2 regions of the Photorhabdus laumondii genome follow, and region 2 is predicted to be linked to the other one. Evidence: predicted binding sites of a transcription regulator. Region 2 holds the regulator's gene; the other holds the start of a gene.
The links. Region 2 encodes sigma-54, which starts transcription at its own class of promoters, with help from an activator protein. Its sites were predicted from a motif close to GTTGGCACANNTTTCGCTNT; they were not measured.

Region 1 (9,887 bases), 200 kb from region 2:
TATGAAAGCTGGTCAATTCCATTCTCAGTTATGCTAGTAGTACCATTAGGTATCGTTGGAGCCTTGTTAGCAACAACATTCCGCGGCTTGGATAACGATGTTTACTTTAAAGTTGGCTTGTTGACCACTATCGGTTTGTCAGCTAAGAACGCGATACTCATCGTTGAATTCGCCAAGGACCTGATGGAAAAAGAGGGCAAGGGGTTGATAGAAGCTACGCTAGATGCGGTAAGAATGCGTCTTCGCCCAATCCTAATGACATCACTAGCATTTATGTTAGGTGTTATCCCCCTAGTACTGAGTAATGGTGCAGGATCCGGCTCTCAAAACGCAGTGGGTACTGGGGTATTAGGCGGAATGATTGCAGCAACCTCGCTAGCCATCTTTTTCGTGCCGGTATTCTTTGTGGTTATAAGACGACGTTTCAGTAAGAAAGCTGAGGAGATTGAACCCGCATCAGAATCTCACTAAATGCTACCAACAATAACCAGAAGGCCGTCAAATCGGCCTTCTTAAATATAATCGTTGCTTCCATCTGATAAGATTCTGATCATTAATCTATCCGCTTAATATTTAAGTAATTTCGTTTAAATTTAATTATAATCACCACTTATGAGTATAAAATAGCTTTAAAAATCCAAGCATTAGTGACTTTAATAAAATTAATATAAAATTTGTCGGACAAAAATTACTTTATCTTTTTTTACACTAAATGACAAAAAACAATACCAGCACATAGTGACTTATGTAATAATGATGTTATATTCATTGATTATTGTAGCCATCAGGCTATAATCTGCCGTTACTGGTATCTGAGGGTAATACTGTTTTATATAAATCTACATATTCACTCACACATACTAGCCGCTATTTATAGTTTATTGAGTTAAGGTATGAATTTTTGTTAAGAGCTGATTCTGGTTTACTAGAAGCGAATCAGAGCCATCTGTAGAAAAGATAAATAATCCCAAAGAACGATTATAGATACATAATAATAATCTCTTGAAAAAAATTTTATTTTACGTGTATATGCTTAGTGTTTAACTCAAAAAAATTAAGTAATGGCATACACAGCAAGATCAACATAGCATGGATGAATATTCACTCAAGATGACATAACATTGATGAATTAGAATGCTTATGTGAAAATCTAAGGCGAGAAGTACTTCTAGTGTAGAGTACACAGAGATGAGACTGGTTGTAAAAATGGCTTCTACATCTCAGGATAATTTAAAGCTAAACAAATAGATTGAATACATATCAACTTTCGTTTGGTACTTTAAAATAAAATATTCTGATGATTTCAGCCTTCTCACTTGAATTGATAAATGTATTGATAATACATATAGTTATACTTTGTTTAGAAACAAATTAAGATTAGCGTTTCTAAACTTATGGAATGGTAAAAAAACTAATGAACGCTTAACCAGCGTCCTGTTACAGGATTTAAATTGCTCCTTGAGCAAAATTTGATTGAATATTTCCCTCAATAATTTTTTATATATGTTAAATAAGAAAGGCGATTATGACTAAAACTGATTATCTGATGCGTTTAAGAAAATGCACCACGATTGATACACTGGAACGTGTGATTGAAAAGAACAAATATGAACTTTCAGGAGATGAACTTGAACTATTCTACTCTGCTGCGGATCATCGCCTAGCTGAGCTGACCATGAATAAACTGTATGATAGAATTCCACCTTCAGTATGGAAATATGTTCGCTAAAATAGTCTTTATCAGATAGAAAGTGATCCGAGCCGGTAAAGTGCTATCGGCTTATTAGGTTACCAATGAAATTGGCGAGGGCTCTGCCAGCGACATCCCGGCACACACATCCCCTGCTATGGCTGCTTCCTTCCGGACCTGACCAAGTTAACAAGTTAGCGTTGCGGGAGAACCAACAGAGCCCCCATTGTGACGTGTTGCTTTAACTCTAAAGCGTCGCCATTATCATTCATACCTACTTAAATAGCAAGACAAGCAGGCCCGAATGCTGGTTTATTGCACATTGCAAATCAATACAATAAGGAAATGTATTATCTAACGGCTTTCAACGTAATTTCGACATCTTTAGTCTTCCCATTATTAATCACTTCATATGCTGTATCTGTAACAAACATCAAGCGGCTATGCAGCGAAACAGAAGCTCTGACAACAATGCGTGCATTCGGCTTAATTTTGTTTGGCTGATAAGGCAAAACAAAATGGAAAGGTGATTGTTTCCCACCTAAACGCTCTACCTTCTGAGACAGAGTAACTGAAGGCGCATCAGCCAAAGACACATCAGATAACGCCACTGTCAGAACAGCATCTGCTGGCAATGCTATACGCTGTAGTATATTAATATTACCTTCAACAAAAGACCGTTTCATTAGATTTTCAATCTGCTCCACCTGAGTATCTGCTACCTCAGCACCTTTGACATTACACCCAACCAAAGCAACCGCTAGTAATACGCCAGCGGGTAACTGCCATAATTTCATACACATTCCTCCATTATTAACTAATCTATATAAATATTAAAATAAATTGAAATATCAAATCATTAAATCTAAATCATTTGAATTATAGATTAAAAATTTGAACATAAAACGCCAATAAATCTCACATTCTTTATTGCACCGCTGTTAGGACTTAAAACATTTACAATTTAGTTATTTATTAATCATCTATTAATGAGACAATAATCATCCCTTGTACTCTCGATAACCTAATAGAAAACAAAGGCATATTATGAGCAAGTCATTACAGAATCTGATAAATTTGATGAAATTGGAAAAAATTGAGGAAGGTATTTACCGAGGGCAAAGCGAAGATCTCGGTTTTCCTCAGGTTTTCGGAGGACAAGTGATTGGTCAGGCACTGTATGCTGCCAAACAAACCGTTGTCGATGACCGAATGGGCAACTCTTTCCATAGCTATTTCTTACGCCCCGGTGACAGTCACAAGCCTATCGTCTATGATGTTGAGATTTTGCGGGATGGAGGAAGTTTTAGTGCCCGGCGAGTTAGTGCAATACAGAATGGTAAACCTATCTTTTATATGACTGCCTCATTTCAAAGTCACGAAGAAAGTTTTGAACACCAAAATATAATGCCGGATGTACCCTATCCAGAAGAACTTATCCCTCAGGATGAAATTGTGAAAAAAATGTCGCATCTGCTGCCACAGAAGATGCAGAATACGCTTCTTTTTCCCTGCCCGTTAGAAATGAGACCCGTAAAATATCACAGTCCATTCAATTGTCCACCAGAAGAACCTATACGCTATGTTTGGTTCCGCAGTAACGGCAATATGCCTGATAATCCTTTTATTCATCAATATCTGCTTGGCTATGCCTCCGATTTTAACTTTCTGCCAACAGCATTACAGCCACATGGTGTCGGGTTCCTTGAGAAAAATATTCAGATAGCAACAATTGACCATTCTATGTGGTTCCACCGCCCGTTTAGACTAGATGACTGGCTGCTATATGCTGTAGATAGTCCCTCAGCTTCCGGTGCCCGTGGTTTTGTTCGGGGACAGATTTATAATCGTGAAGGGATACTTGTTGCTTCCACTGTACAGGAAGGTCTGATTAGGAAACGCAATAGATAAATGAGTAAGGCAGCAAACTAAGAAACCAACATTACATTTTATGGCCTTATTGCTGCCCTTTTATATTACAACTTAATTATAAGCACTCTCTCCGTGAGAATTAATGTCCAACCCTTCCCTTTCAATTTCAACCGTAACCCGCAGCCCTACCAACAGATCTGCTATTTTAAAAGCAATAAAGGCAACAACGACTGACCAAATCACACAAACCAGTATACTAAAAGCCTGAATACCAACTTGTCCCAACATGGTTATACCCTCTGCATAACCGATCCCTCCCAAAGATTTAGCCGTAAAAACCCCTGTTAGAAGGCAACCTACGATCCCACATACGCCGTGTATGCCGAATACATCACACACATCGTCAACACGTAACCACCGTTTTAAGGCCACCACCCCCCAAAGTCCGGTAAAACCCGCAATCAGGCCAATGATTAATGCACCACCAACACCAACCATTCCTGCCGCAGGTGTAATACCAACCAGCCCAGCAATACAGCCTGAACATGCCCCTAAAAGAGACGGTTTATTACGGAAAAGCCACTCTGCAAAAACCCATGACAGGATAGCGGCGGCAGTCGCCACAATGGTATTTAAAAATGCCAAAGCAGCTATCTCATTAGCAGCACTAGCAGAACCAGCATTAAAACCAAACCAACCAATATAGAGCACAGTAGTGCCCGTGAAGACCATCGGCAAGTTATGCGGTTTAAATGCTTCTTTCCCAAAGCCAGTACGTTTTCCCAGTAAGTAAGCACCAACCAATCCAGCTACAGCAGCATTAATATGAACAACCGTACCACCAGCAAAATCCAATGCTCCATCTTGTGAAAGCACACCTCCCCCCCAAACCATGTGCGCCATAGGCAAGTAAGAAAATGTCAGCCACAACACAGTAAAAACTAACAAAGCCGGAAAGCGAATACGCTCCCCTAACGCGCCAATAATCAAAGCAACAGTGATACAAGCGAAAGAGCCCTGAAATGCCACATGAATTAGCTGATAAAAATTGCCACTTAAGTCAGTGAATGCCAAATTCTTTAGCATCACTTGACTAAAACCACCGAAAAAACCATTCCCTGGCTCAAAAGCCAGGCTATAACCATAAATCACCCACAACACACATACTAAAGCAAAGCTCACCATGACCTGAGCCATTAGCGATAAAACGTTTTTACTCCGTAGCAATCCACCATAAAACAGAGCAATTCCCGGAATGGTCATAAACAGAACAAGCACTGTACAAATCATCATAAAAGCATTATCCGCTTTATCAACAACGCCTTCCGCAGCCTGAGATAATGATGGTACACAACTGGCCACAACACTGGCAGCCACTGAGAATTGCCTTTTCATATCTATCTTCTCTATCAGTGAGTTACAGTGCCGCATCGTTAGTTTCTCCTGTTCTAATACGAATAGCCTGTTGTAATTCAATGACAAAGATTTTACCGTCGCCAACTTTTCCAGTAAAAGCTGATTGCTGAATAGCATGAATGACCTCCTCAACCAATTCATCTGCTACAGCAATATCTATCTTTATTTTAGGTAAAAAATTGACACTATATTCAGCTCCACGATACAGCTCCGCATGTCCTCTCTGACGCCCAAATCCTTTTACCTCTGTTATGGTCAACCCCTGAACACCAAGACCAGAAAGAACTTCCCGAATATCCTCCAATTTGAATGGTTTTATAATTGTCGTAATGAGCTTCATATATCCCCCTTCCATCCTGCTATTATGTTTTCAATAAGGAAATAGCAAAGGGTGTGCCAGAAATTAAAAACATATAAAAATCAAAGAATAATGAAGAGAGTAAAAATTATGGAGAATTAAGAAGGGAGGAGAGCAGCGAATATACTCTCCCGTGAGTGCACCGAATTAGTGCAAGCTTGATTAAATTAACACCTCTTTCTCAGAGATTGTGCCACATTCATTTAATGTCTCACCTACTTGTTGCAACTGATACATCTGATAATAACGTCCACGACTCACAAATAATTGTTGATGGCATCCCTGTTCAACAACTGCACCACGATGCAGCACCAGAATAGTATCAGCCTCCACAATGGTAGACAGACGATGAGCAATCACGATCAATGTTGTTTGTTGACGAATCAATCTCAAAGCCTGTTGTACCGCCTGTTCCGTACCAGAATCAATATTTGCAGTCGCTTCATCAAGGATCAAAATTTGTGGCGTTTGCACTAACACTCTCGCCATAGCAAGCAATTGTTTTTGACCGGCTGACAACGTATTACCCTGCTCTCCCAAGATAGTATGAAGTCCATCAGGCAATGTACGTACTAACTCAGCTAATTGAACCGTTTCCAGTACTTGCCAAACCTTCTCTTCTGAAATATTCCGACCAAGCGTAATATTGTCAAAGAAAGAGTCCGCAAGAACAACCGGGTCCTGCTGAACTATTGCCACACCATTGCGTAATACCGAATGAGACAGAGATGATACAGGCCTGCCATCGAGATAAATTTCCCCTTTCTGCCACGGGTAATATCCCATCAGCAAATTTGCCAGCGTACTTTTACCACTACCAGTATGACCAACCAAAGCAACAAAACCATGAGCCGGAACCTGTAAGTTAATATCTTGCAAAACTATTTTTCCATGCCGGTAGGAAAAACTGACATTTTCTATATCAATTCGACCACTGGATAGTGGCTGACCATCCATACCATAACCTTGTTGAGGGCTATCCATTAATTCAAATATTCTCTCGCCAGAAACGACAGCTTGTTGCAAAATCGATTGCTGAGATGTCAGCTCAATAAGAGGTTCATTCAACCGCCCCAAATAATTAATAAAAGCATACAATACCCCGATACCAATCGCCCCTGGCCCACTAATTCCAAACAACACGATAAGACCGCACAGTACCATAGCAGATAGCAAACTCAATAATGGGCGTAACAAAAGCCCATCTAATCTCAACGCTTGCATTCTCGCCTGATAATGGGCCCGATTGGTTAACAACATACGTTCACCAAAACGCGCCTGCTGCCGGAACTGCTGAATAACACTCATTCCATTAATGACTTCATTAAACTCATCATTAATATCAGCCAAATAACTACGTACCCGGCGGACAATGGGTGTACTAAAATGCTGATATATTGCCATAACAATCAATACGACAGGAAAAATAAGAATTGCAATCAATGCCATACGCCATTCCAACATAAACATAGCAATCAGCATCGTACCAATCAATGCCATGCTGCGAAATACCGATGGAACTACATTAACATAAAGATCTTTAATGACTTCGGTGTCATTCGTTACACGGGAAATCAACTGCCCTACCGGTTGATTATCAAAAGCACTCAGAGGCTGGCGCAATGCTGCATTCATCACATCAGTACGAAGCTGCTGAACCACATCAACTGACACTTGATTGAACAATAAAGCCTGAAAATAGTGTAACGCCGCCGTAATCAGTTGCAGAACAATAAAAGTTATAGCTAGCCCGATAACCACTCTAGTAGGCATATTACCCGTTGCAACCATATTATCGATAAAATAACTAATGAGAACCGGACCACTGACTTCCGCAATTGCAGCCCCCCATAACATGAGTACAGCCAGCCCCAACGGCTTACGATAATTTTTTCCATAAACCAACAGACGCTTCAGAGACGGCCACAATTGACGAACTTTAGTCATCTTTATCCCCTTCTGCTGTTTCCTCGCCATCCAATTCTGCTTCAAGTTGCTGATAATAATACATATCACGATACCATCCCGGCTGCTCTGCCAGTTGCGGATGCCGTCCCTGATGTATAACAGAACCTTGCTGCATCACCAGGATATTATCCGCTTCAGTTAATGCAGACAGACGGTGGGCACTAATGATAACCGTCCGTTGTTGCCTCCACTGACTGAGGTTTTGTAGGATATTGTATTCAGTTTGCCCATCAACCGCAGATAAAGCGTCATCCAGAATCAAAATCTCGGCATCTAAAAGTAATGCCCTCGCAATGGAAATACGCTGCTTTTGCCCACCAGAAAGCATTACCCCACGCTCGCCTACTTCTGTCTGATACCCCTCAGGTAAACGAAGAATATCTTCATGAACATTGGCAAGACGGGCAACTTCTTCAATCTGTTCCTGTGTTGCATCAGGACGTCCCAAAGCGATATTCCTGGCAACAGTATCTGAAAATAAAAAGGGGGTTTGATTGACAACAGCAAATCGTGCTCGCCATTCATCTAACCTGATATCTGCAATTTTGAGCGATTGGAAAAGAATTTCTCCATCAGTCACATCAAACTGTCTCTGTATCAGCGCAAGTAATGTGCTCTTACCTGAACCAGTTGAACCACAGATCCCTAATAACTGTCCAGGTAATAACTGGAAATTAATTTGACTAAGAACAGTTTTGTTACTTTGCGGATAATTAAACGCTTTGATATTCACATCCAGAATACCGCGCTCAGGCAATAAATTGCCAATACCATCCTTAATGACCGGAGGCTCCTGCAACAAGCTACGGATACGACTATAAGCGGCACTTCCCCGTTCAACGATATTAAACATCCATGCCAATGCCAACATTGGCCAAATCATCAAGCCAAGGTACATCACAAAACTAGTGAGCTCACCGAGTGTTAAAACACCATTTAACACCATCCAACCACCACCACCGATAGCCAGTAAATTTGACATACCGATAGCAATAAAAATTGTCGGATCAAATCGCGCATCCACCCTAGCAACATACATATTCTTACGACCAGCTTCCACGGCAACTTGTTCAAACTGATTTGATTGCAGATCTTCAAGGCCAAACGCCTTAATCATACGAATACTGGTCAGACTTTCTTGAGCCTGGTTATTCAGAGCAGAAAATGCGCCTTGTGCAGATTTGAAGCGACGATGAAGTTGATCACCATATCGTTTAATAATGATTGCCATAATCGGCATAGGTAACAAAGACAGTAAAGTTAATTGCCAACTAATTTGTATGCTCATCATAATTAGCACTGCACAGCCCATAACTAGCGAATCAACTAACGTAAGCACACCTTCACCCGCAGCAAACACTACACGATCCACATCATTAGTAGCGCGAGCCATTAAATCCCCTGTGCGGTGACGCAAATAAAATTCAGGGCTTTGTCGGCTAAGTTGCTGGTAAAAATTATTCCGCAATTTAACGGCTAATTGATATGACGCCCCAAACAACCATAAACGCCATATATAACGCAAGATATAGACAATCAATGCGATAACCAGTATAACTCCCGCCCACACCATCAATTGGTAAAATGACATAGACGCAGTGCTGATCCCATCAACGATTACACCCACCAGATATGGAGGAATGAGTAGTAGAATAGAGATAATAATAAGCAGAGTTACTGCCCCAAGATAGCGACGCCACTCGCTACGGAAGTACCAACTTAATTGAGAAAACAATCTCACACGTGTATATCCCGAAATGAAATAGATAGTAGAAATGTTGAACGACACTCAGAATAATTGAATTAACGCAATAGATTAATAATTGGTTAATCTGGTATCGGCAATGCTGTAGTGTATTTGATTTTTTCCATTGCAAAACTCGATGTCACATCAATCAACCCCGGAACACCATTAACCATACGCTTGTAGAAAAGATCATAACTTTTCATATCCACAACTTCTACGTGCATTAAATAATCACATTCACCAGCCATACGATAAAAAGCTAGGACTTCTGGCATTTGCTTTATAAATGCAACAAATTGCTCATACCAATCACTGCTATGCTGCTGAGTTCTGATCATAACAATCACTGTCAGCCCTAATCCTAATTTTTCGCTATCAAGCAAAGCAACTTTACCAACGATATAGCCTTCATCTTCAAGTCGTTTTAACCGTTTCCAACAAGGAGTAGAGGTAAGATTAACAGCTTCCGCCAATGCATTCAGAGACAGACTACAATCTTTCTGTAGTAACTTAAGCAACTTGCGGTCTGTTTTATCCAACATAGCTACCTCTTATAGAAAAATTTTCCATAAAGAAACCACATATTAAGAAAAATAACAATCTATTTCTCCCAGTATCAAGTTAATCTACCCGCTGCCAATTATTTTTAAATTATAGAGTTAATAATTAATGTCACACAGTTGGACCACCAAGGCAATCAGAGAGATTCAAGCAGACCATCAACGCAGCTCTGATACTCATCTTATCCGCCTTAATTTGCCAGTTTTTCCAGGTATCCATTTATATCTAAAAGATGAAAGCACCCATCCAACCGGCAGTTTGAAACATAGGCTTGC
Region 2 (9,887 bases):
GAATAATGCCCCAGATTGAAACAGCATGCTCATCTTCTTGCGAGCAGCATACAAGTGAGAACGGGATAAAGCAGGAATATTGTCGCCATCAAACCAGATCTCCCCTCGTTCAGGACGTAACTGACCGCCAATTAATCGTAATAGTGTCGTTTTCCCTATCCCAGAAGGCCCCATAATTGCTGTGACTTTTCCTCTAGGCACAATTAGATTAATATCAGCAAAAATCAAACGGTTACCACGGGAAAAATACATACCACGGACCTCGATGAGATTTGCTGTCTGTTGATTCATTATTGATAGCCCTTAACGGTTAATAAATTGGCTTTAATATTTGGTTCATATATTAATCATATATACTACAAAAAAACGGGAAAATTTTCGCTATTAATGTGATGACAAATTTTACTTTTCTATCCACCGCCGTCAGAATATACCCCATCTAACTGGGCAGACAATTTTTGTTTAGAAAATCAACCAGCGTTGACATCAATTCGGAATATACCTTACAAGGGACGCTTCATGCTTCTGACCTTTTTACTTCTAATTACCGGGTTGATTTTACTGGTATATGGTTCCGATAGACTAGTATATGGCGCTGCAATTTTTGCCCGTACTCTGGGACTGCCGCCATTTATTATTGGTATTACCATTGTTGGCATTGGAACGTCTCTACCCGAATTAATGGTTTCAGTTACTGCAATGCTAGATAGTCAACCTGATATGGCTGTGGGTAATGTTATTGGCTCCAACATTACCAATCTGCTACTAATAACCGGTGCTGCTGCATTTATTCGCCCAATGGAAGTAAAATCAGATATCCTGCGGCAGGAACTGCTGTTGATGCTACTGCTCACCGTCTTCTGTGGTTATTTGATGAGTGATCACTATCTCAGCCGGATGGATGGGTTGGTATTACTCGCTTCCGCCATAGTGTATATCTTACTGATGATAAAAATGGTTGCTCTACCGCGCCGCGCCGAAGCGGATATTTATACGCAAGAACAGGCTGCCGAATTACCGGTCGAAGGCAATAAACACATTGCCCTACTTTGGATTCTATTAGGGTTACTTATTTTACCTATGGCAACTCGTATGGTTATTGATAATGCAACTGTTATTGCCCGCATTTATGGCATCAGTGAATTAGTTATCGGGCTTACCGTACTTGCGGTCGGTACCAGCTTGCCAGAATTAGCAACCTCTATTGCCGCAGCATTCAAAGGCGAAGATGATATTGCATTCGGGAATATTATAGGTTCGAATATATTCAATATATCAATTGTTTTGGGCCTTCCCGCATTACTCTCACCAGCAGCCATTTCACCTGAATCTTTCCATCGTGACTTTTGGGTAATGATGGTAGCCAGCATAATATTTACTGCATTTTGTCTGGGTCGTAAACACCGATTAAACCGATTTAAAGGTGTCCTGTTATTAAGCTGCTTTATCGCTTATTTTATCGTACTGTTTATTTCCAATTACAGCATTGAATAAACACAGAATGAGTAGGAAAAAGAAATGCCTAAGATTGATTTTCAGCAAGCGGGTAAAAAAGTATTACACATAGAACGTGATGGATTAACAGAACTTGAACAACATATAAACGGAGATTTTGACCGTACCTGTGAACTGATGTTCAACTGCGAAGGTAAAGTGATTGTCATGGGGATGGGCAAATCCGGCCATATCGGGTGTAAAATTGCTGCCACTTTCGCCAGCACCGGTACACCATCCTTTTTCGTTCATCCGGGAGAAGCCAGCCACGGCGACCTCGGCATGATCACACCTAAAGACATTGTTTTAGCCATCTCAAATTCGGGTGAATCCAGTGAAATTTTGTCGCTGATTCCCGCATTAAAACGCCAAAAAATCCCGCTTATCTGCATGACTAACAATTGCAACAGTAGTATGGGAAAAGCCGCCGATATCCATCTGTGTATCAAAGTCCCACAGGAGGCCTGTCCGCTAGGTTTGGCTCCTACAACCAGTACTACTGCAACACTGGTTATGGGCGATGCTTTAGCGGTTGCATTGCTCCAGGCACGCGGCTTTACTGCTGAAGATTTCGCACTATCACATCCAGGCGGCACTCTTGGGCGCAAACTTCTGCTACTGGTGAGTGATTTGATGAGTACAGGCGATGATATTCCAAAGGTTAATCGTAACGCCACCTTACGCGAAGCGCTGCTCGAAATCACCCGGCAAAAACTGGGTATGACCGTCATTTGCGATGAAAATAGGTATATTGATGGTATTTTTACTGACGGTGACTTACGGCGAGTATTTGATATGGGCGTCGATTTGTACAATGTCAAAATTTCAGATGTTATGACAACGGGCGGTATCCGCATCAAACCGCATGCCCTTGCAGTTGATGCATTGAACTTAATGCAGTCACACCATATCACGTCCTTATTAGTTGCAGAGGACAATAAATTGCTTGGTGTATTACATATGCATGACCTGCTACAAGCGGGTGTGGTGTAACCGGAGAAAACGCCTTAATGAGCCAATTAGTTTATTTGGACACCTGTTATGGTCCAGTTGATAAAGACGTTATTGAAAAAGCCCGTAAAATCCGCTTGCTGATTTGCGATGTTGACGGTGTTATGTCCGATGGCCGGATCTATATGGGCAATAACGGTGAAGAATTAAAAACATTTAATGTTCGAGATGGTTACGGAATTCGCTGCTTAATTACTTCAGGAATCGAAGTCGCTATTATTACCGGTCGTAAAGCAAAATTGCTGGAAGATCGAGCAAACACCTTAGGTATTACACATCTTTACCAAGGACAAAGTGATAAGGTTTTGGCGTACCAAAAATTGTTAGATACACTGGGATTAAGACCAGAACAGGTTGCTTACATCGGCGATGATCTGATTGACTGGCCGGTCATGGAACAAGTGGGGTTATCTGTCGCTGTGGCAGATGCACATCCATTGCTCTTACCAAAAGCGCATTATGTCACCCAAATTGCAGGGGGGCACGGCGCGGTAAGGGAACTTTGTGATTTGGTGCTTTTTGCTCAGAATAAGCTGGAAGAAGCCAAAGGATTATCAATATAGTAGGTTGAAGTGAAACGAGAATGGATAGAATCAAATCCTGGTTGGTGATAACTCTGGTATTAATCATCCTGGCGTTAATTGGCTGGAACTTGTCTGATTCAGATGAGATTAAATCATCTTCTGCCACAGATAACAGTCAGCCAACCTATCAAAGTCAGGAAGCTATAACTTTTGTTTATGACCCTACGGGGAAACTGACGTATAAACTGGTCGCTGATGACGTCCAAAACTATGCAGAGTCAAAACTTACTTGGTTTACTAAACCGGTATTAATTACTTATGACTCAAATGCCATTGCTACATGGACAGTTCGTGCTAACAAAGCCAAACTAACTAATGACAAAATGCTCTATCTTTACGGAGACGTACAGGTTGACAGTCTAACTAATACGTCACAATTACAACGTATTACTACAGAGAACGCTATCATCAACCTGACCACTCAGGATGTTTCATCTGACGATCAGGTCACACTGATTGGTGTCGGGCTAAAATCCGTCGGTATGAAAATGCGTGGCAACCTGAGAAACAAAACCGCTGAACTGATTGAAAAGGTTAACACCTACTATGAAATCCAACATGAAAAACAGAATCCGTAATGCTTTTATTGCCAGTGCTATCTTTGTAGTCAGTCTTCCCGCTATGGCACTGAAAGATGACACACAGAAACCCATTTCTATCGATTCTGCTAAACAAGCCCTTGACATGACAGGGAACACTGCCACATTTACAGAAGATGTGATCGTCAAACAGGGTTCTATCGATATCCGCGCTGACAAAGTTGTTGTGACTCGCCCAGATGGCGATTCTAAGAAAATGGTTATTGAAGCATTTGGCAATCCGGTAACCTTCTATCAATTACAGGACAATGGCAAACCAATCAAGGGCCGCGGTGCCAAAATGCGTTACGAAATGGATAAAGAGCTGGTTACACTCACTGGCAATGCCTATTTAGAACAGTTAGACAGCAATATAAAAGGCGACCGTATCACCTATCTAGTCCCAACTCAGCAGATGGAAGCGTTTAGTGACAAAGGTAAACGAGTGACCACCGTCCTACTACCTTCTCAATTACAAGAAGAAGGCCCAGGGGCTAACAACAAGAGTAAATAACGATATATGGCAATACTAAACGCAGAAAACCTGGCAAAAGCTTACAAAGGCCGTAAGGTCGTTGAAAATGTCAGCCTAAACGTGAACTCCGGCGAAATTGTCGGCCTGCTTGGTCCGAACGGTGCAGGGAAAACGACGACTTTCTATATGGTCGTCGGTATCGTTTCACGGGATACCGGGACAATTACCATTGATAATGAAGATATTAGCCTACTGCCACTTCACGAACGGGCACGCCGTGGTATTGGTTATTTGCCTCAGGAAGCTTCTATTTTCCGCCGGCTAAGCGTATTCGACAACCTGATGGCTGTATTGGAGATCCGCCAGGATCTGACTCAAGAACAGCGGAAAGAACGTGCCGAAGAGCTGATGGAAGAGTTCCATATCAGCCACCTACGTGACAATCTTGGTCAATCACTTTCCGGAGGTGAACGTCGCCGCGTAGAGATTGCCAGAGCGCTGGCAGCTAATCCGAAATTTATTTTGCTGGATGAGCCTTTCGCCGGCGTAGATCCTATCTCAGTCATCGATATCAAGAAAATCATTCAGCATTTGAGAGATTATGGACTAGGGGTCCTTATCACAGACCACAATGTCCGTGAAACATTGGATGTATGCGAACGTGCTTATATTGTCAGCCAAGGGCATCTGATTGCTCACGGCACACCTAATGATATTCTTAATAATGAACAGGTGAAGCGCGTTTATTTAGGCGAAGGTTTCCGGCTCTAATTCGGCCAGGAGAATTGATTTAACGCTATGAAGCAAAGTTTGCAACTCAGGCTTAGTCAGCAACTGGCTATGACACCACAGCTCCAACAAGCTATTCGTTTGTTGCAACTTTCTACGCTTGAACTCCAACAGGAAATACAACAAGCGTTAGAAATGAATCCTTTGCTTGAACAGGATGAAGAACATCAGGAAATTGGCAATCAGGAACTTCCCGATAACGAAACGGAAGCTATGGATACGCTTGATGCCTTGCAACAAAAGGATATGCCAGATGAGTTACCCCTGGATGTCAGTTGGGATGAAATTTACACCGCTGGCACACCTTCCGGGACACGCAATGACTATAACGACGACGGCGAACTGCCACTTTACCAAGGTGAAACCGTTCAAACCCTGCAAGACTATTTGATGTGGCAGGCAAAGTTGACCCCTTTCACGGAAATAGATGCGGCGATTGCGACATCAATCATTGATGCCGTAGATGACACTGGCTATCTCACTGTACCACTAGAAGATATCCTTGCCAGCCTCGGCGACAACCAACTCACTCTGGCAGAAGTGGAAACTGTGCTCAAGCAGATACAGCATTTCGATCCTATCGGTGTCGCCGCTCGTGATCTAAAAGATTGTCTACTCGTCCAGCTATCAATGTTTCCGCCAGAAACACCTTACCTGAAAGAGGCAAAACTGATCGTTTGCAACCATTTGGAGCTATTAGGTCATTGGGATTTCCGCAATTTAATCCGTCTGAGCCACTTGACAGAAGATACTCTGAAAGAGGCCATAAGTTTAATCCAGTCACTTGCACCAAAGCCTGGCCTGGCAATAAACACTGGCGAATCAGAATATGTCATCCCCGATGTACTGGTTCGAAAAGAAAGTGAACACTGGCAAGTAGAATTGAATACAGATAGTATCCCCCGTTTACACATTAATCAGCATTATGCAGAGCTTGGGCAACATACGCGCAATGAAAGTGACAGTCAGTTTATCCGCAATAACCTACAAGAGGCCAAGTGGCTTATCAAAAGCCTGGAAAGCCGAAATGATACTCTGCTGAAAGTTGCGCGTTGTATTGTAGAACAGCAACAGGAATTTTTTGAACATGGTGAAGAATATATGAAACCGATGGTCTTGGCAGACATTGCTTTCCAGGTTGATATGCATGAATCCACCATTTCCAGGGTGACTACCCAGAAATTCCTGCACAGCCCACGTGGTATTTTTGAATTGAAGTATTTTTTCTCCAGCCATGTCAATACAGAAAGTGGAGGCGAAGCCTCTTCAACTGCAATACGGGCTTTGGTGAAAAAACTGGTAGCAGCGGAGAACTCCGCCAAACCATTAAGTGACAGCAAACTGACGAGCATGCTAGCCGATCAAGGCATCATGGTTGCCCGACGAACTGTCGCAAAATATCGAGAGTCGTTATCCATTCCGCCATCAAACCAACGTAGGCGTCTGGTTTGAAATGAACAGAGAAGGAAGACAATATGCAACTCAAAATAACCGGCCACAATATTGAAATTACTGATGCATTACGCGACATTATCACTGCAAAATGCAGCAAACTGGATCAATATTTCGACAGGATCAACCTGACTCAGGTAATCCTCCGAGTGGAAAAGGTACAACAAATCGCCGAAGCTACTGTACACATTAACGGAGGTGAGTTGCACGCATCATCAGAACATGAAGATATGTATGCAGCAATTGATGGACTGGTCGATAAACTGGCGCGTCAATTAACCAAGCATAAAGACAAACTGAAACATCATTAACAGTTATTTAACAAAAAATGTAGTAACAACAGCAGAGTATTGCTGTAAAACAGTGCGCAAATACAGGATGCCACAGATAACCTATGGCATCCTGTATCAATAAGCACCTAAGTGAATAGGAAAATGAATAATCAAGCAGATTTACTACTAAGTTCGGTGCTTTCCCTCGCATGTACGCGCAATAATGTACATTGTTCGAGCAAAAAACGGGCTTTAGAGATTATCAGTGAGCTAGCATCTCAGCAGCTTAAGTTACCAGAAAATGTCGTATTCGAAGCAATATTGACCCGAGAAAAAGTAGGTACTACTGGAATTGGCAGTGGTATTGCCATCCCCCACGGTAAGTTAGATGAAGAAAGCTCAGATCAAGCGGTTGGCGTTTTCCTAAATCTGGAACAACCTATTGCTTTCGATGCCATTGATAATCAACCAGTCGATTTGCTGTTTGCTTTACTGGTTCCAAACGATCAATGCCAAACACACCTACACACATTGTCATTGATTGCCAAACGTCTTGCAGATAAAAATCTCTGCCGTCGTTTAAGATCGGCACAAAGTGATGAAGAACTATACACAATTATCACTGAATAACTGTTGCAATGCATGGATAGCAATAGAAGCAATAGATAAGAGTGGCTCATAATAACCACTAAAAAATTAAGGGGAGTTGCCTCATGGTGCTGATGATAGTCAGTGGCCGTTCCGGTTCAGGTAAATCCGTTGCCTTACGCGCACTGGAAGATATGGGTTTTTATTGTGTAGACAACTTGCCGGTAGTATTACTACCGGAATTAGCAAATACGCTAGCTGACCGCGATATTTCTGCTGCGGTTAGTATTGATGTAAGAAACATGCCGGAATCACCTGAAGTTTTCGAAGAAGCTCTGACTAAACTACCAGCGAGTTTCTCACCGCAATTATTATTCCTCGATGCTGAACGTAATACATTGATCCGCCGTTATAGCGACACTCGCCGTCTGCATCCGCTATCAAGCAAAAATCTTTCTCTGGAAAGCGCGATTGATCAAGAAAGTGATCTGCTGGAACCCCTTCGTTCAAGAGCTGACCTGATTATCGACACTTCCGAAATGTCAGTCCATGAATTGGCTGAGATGCTAAGAACGCGTCTGCTCGGCAAACGGGAACGTGAGTTGACAATGGTCTTTGAGTCTTTCGGCTTCAAGCATGGCATTCCAATTGATGCCGACTATGTTTTTGACGTACGTTTCCTGCCAAACCCACACTGGGACCCCAAATTACGGCCAATGACCGGTCTTGATCGTCCTGTAGCCGCTTTCCTCGACCGTCATACGGAAGTGCATAACTTCATCTATCAAACCCGCAGTTATCTTGAACTCTGGCTACCCATGCTTGAAACCAATAACCGCAGCTATCTGACCGTTGCTATTGGCTGTACCGGCGGTAAACACCGTTCTGTTTATGTGGCAGAACAGTTGGCCGATTATTTTCGTTCCAGAGGAAAAAACGTACAGTCGCGCCACCGTACTCTCGAAAAGCGAAAATAATGACTGTCAAGCAGAGACTTGAAATCAAAAATCGGCTGGGAATGCACGCCCGGCCAGCAATGAAGCTGTATGATCTAGTACAGCTCTTTGAATCTCATGTCATTTTACGCAATGATAGCCATGTTGAAGCCGAGGCCAGCAGCGTAATTGCTATGCTAATGCTGGATTCAGAAAAAGGCAGCTATATTGAAGTTGAAGCCAGTGGCCCAGATGAAGAGCAAGCTCTCGCAGCTATTATTGATCTATTTAATTCGGGATTTGACGAAGAATAACGTTGCTCACTCACCTGAGGATTATCATGTCCTTCACTGTTTTCATTAGCAGCACAAAACAGTTCGTGATCATGATCTCTTTATTTTCCAGTAAGAACAGCCTACTATCAGGTTAATCATTTTAAATAACACCCCCCTCCTCATGGTGCGGGGTGTTATTTTGTATTGGAATCCATTTGGAGTGTGGTATGACTAAACCAGCAATTATCATCAACGAATTAGACGCAGAACGTTTAGATTCCCTGTTGGAACAGCCAGCGTTTGCAGATACTAGTATCGCTGACGCTTTGAATGAGGAGCTGGATCGTGCAGAGATTGTACCGCCAGCAGAAATTCCATCAGATGTTGTGACGATGAACAGCCGGGTTCGTTTTATTGATCTGACAAGCAATGAAGAACGGGTACGTACTTTAGTTTATCCAGCGTCACTGCAAGACAGTTCAGATCAGCTTTCTGTTATGGCTCCTTTAGGCGCTGCATTATTGGGCCTTCGTATCGGTGACGAAATCAGTTGGGAATTACCAAACGGCGAAGAAACCCGCGTCAAAGTATTAGAATTACTTTACCAACCAGAAGCTGCCGGTGAATATCACAGATAAAACCCTATTAAATCAATACAAAAAACCACTATCGCACAAGTGGTTTTTTGTCTTTGATAACCAAATAGCGACAAAATGGCGACAGGAATTTTATATCTTCAATTACTTTTCAACTAACCACTATACATTATGAGGTAATTATAATGTTCGAAAATAATAACAATCTGTCAATTCTTAAAGAAATAAGAGACACTTAAATATTCATTGGCTCTGATATAGATGAATCAATATCTTCAAGGAGGTTGGATAATACTTTCTGCTACAAGTGGTACAAATCCAGATAACTATCCTATTCACTCAGTTTTATTAGGTTTCATTCCTTAACAACTAATTTCAGCTCTATGTGTTCAGTAAGGCCGCGTCCTACTTGAATTCTTAAAATCAGCGCGGCTTCTGGTCATGATCCTATCTCCCACGTAAAATAGAATTTTTCCTTTAATATCATTATATTGATATTTTTCCCGTGATCCTCTTTTGATCCGAAAACTGAAATTTCCTGAAAATCTTTTCAATCATTTCAGTTTGTGATTCCTCTCACTTCTCCGGTGCTGGCACGGTTTGGCAGCTTGCCTTGTAGGATTTTAAAACTGAAAAAATTTTTTGATCCAAAGCATGCAGGCGGGTGCGGTGTAGTGCCGTTTTCGCCATAAGTTCATTTATTTCGTCATAAGCGCAGCGAGACAAACCGCCACCAGGGTGTTTATTTGATTCTTGCCACCATCAAAGAGGGAAGCAGGAATATGAAAAAAGACTGGCATACCGCCGATATTATCGCTGCGATACGTAAGAAGAATAA

Region 1: glnK (P-II family nitrogen regulator) is a predicted target of sigma-54. The motif match lies at 5,360-5,379, and genes of this name have one in related genera.

The regions. Positions count from the first base shown of each region.
Region 1 is NZ_CP024901.1:4,524,831-4,534,717, forward strand. It holds gene PluTT01m_RS19815 (efflux RND transporter permease subunit) at 1-471, shown strand, start outside; gene PluTT01m_RS19820 (HHA domain-containing protein) at 1,526-1,729, shown strand; RNA gene ffs (signal recognition particle sRNA small type) at 1,811-1,907, opposite strand; gene PluTT01m_RS19830 (YbaY family lipoprotein) at 2,041-2,487, opposite strand; gene tesB (acyl-CoA thioesterase II) at 2,738-3,601, shown strand; gene amtB (ammonium transporter AmtB) at 3,674-4,957, opposite strand; gene glnK (P-II family nitrogen regulator) at 4,980-5,318, opposite strand; gene PluTT01m_RS19850 (SmdB family multidrug efflux ABC transporter permease/ATP-binding protein) at 5,499-7,283, opposite strand; gene PluTT01m_RS19855 (SmdA family multidrug ABC transporter permease/ATP-binding protein) at 7,276-9,045, opposite strand; gene PluTT01m_RS19860 (Lrp/AsnC family transcriptional regulator) at 9,132-9,593, opposite strand; gene PluTT01m_RS19865 (PLP-dependent cysteine synthase family protein) at 9,721-9,887, shown strand, end outside.
Region 2 is NZ_CP024901.1:4,723,723-4,733,609, forward strand. It holds gene mlaF (phospholipid ABC transporter ATP-binding protein MlaF) at 1-291, opposite strand, end outside; gene PluTT01m_RS20750 (calcium/sodium antiporter) at 520-1,494, shown strand; gene kdsD (arabinose-5-phosphate isomerase KdsD) at 1,519-2,487, shown strand; gene kdsC (3-deoxy-manno-octulosonate-8-phosphatase KdsC) at 2,505-3,068, shown strand; gene lptC (LPS export ABC transporter periplasmic protein LptC) at 3,089-3,667, shown strand; gene lptA (lipopolysaccharide ABC transporter substrate-binding protein LptA) at 3,648-4,181, shown strand; gene lptB (LPS export ABC transporter ATP-binding protein) at 4,188-4,913, shown strand; gene rpoN (RNA polymerase factor sigma-54) at 4,941-6,383, shown strand; gene hpf (ribosome hibernation promoting factor) at 6,407-6,694, shown strand; gene ptsN (PTS IIA-like nitrogen regulatory protein PtsN) at 6,818-7,285, shown strand; gene rapZ (RNase adapter RapZ) at 7,369-8,220, shown strand; gene npr (PTS phosphocarrier protein NPr) at 8,220-8,492, shown strand; gene rnk (nucleoside diphosphate kinase regulator) at 8,681-9,091, shown strand; partial or broken gene PluTT01m_RS20815 (helix-turn-helix domain-containing protein) at 9,832-9,887, shown strand, end outside.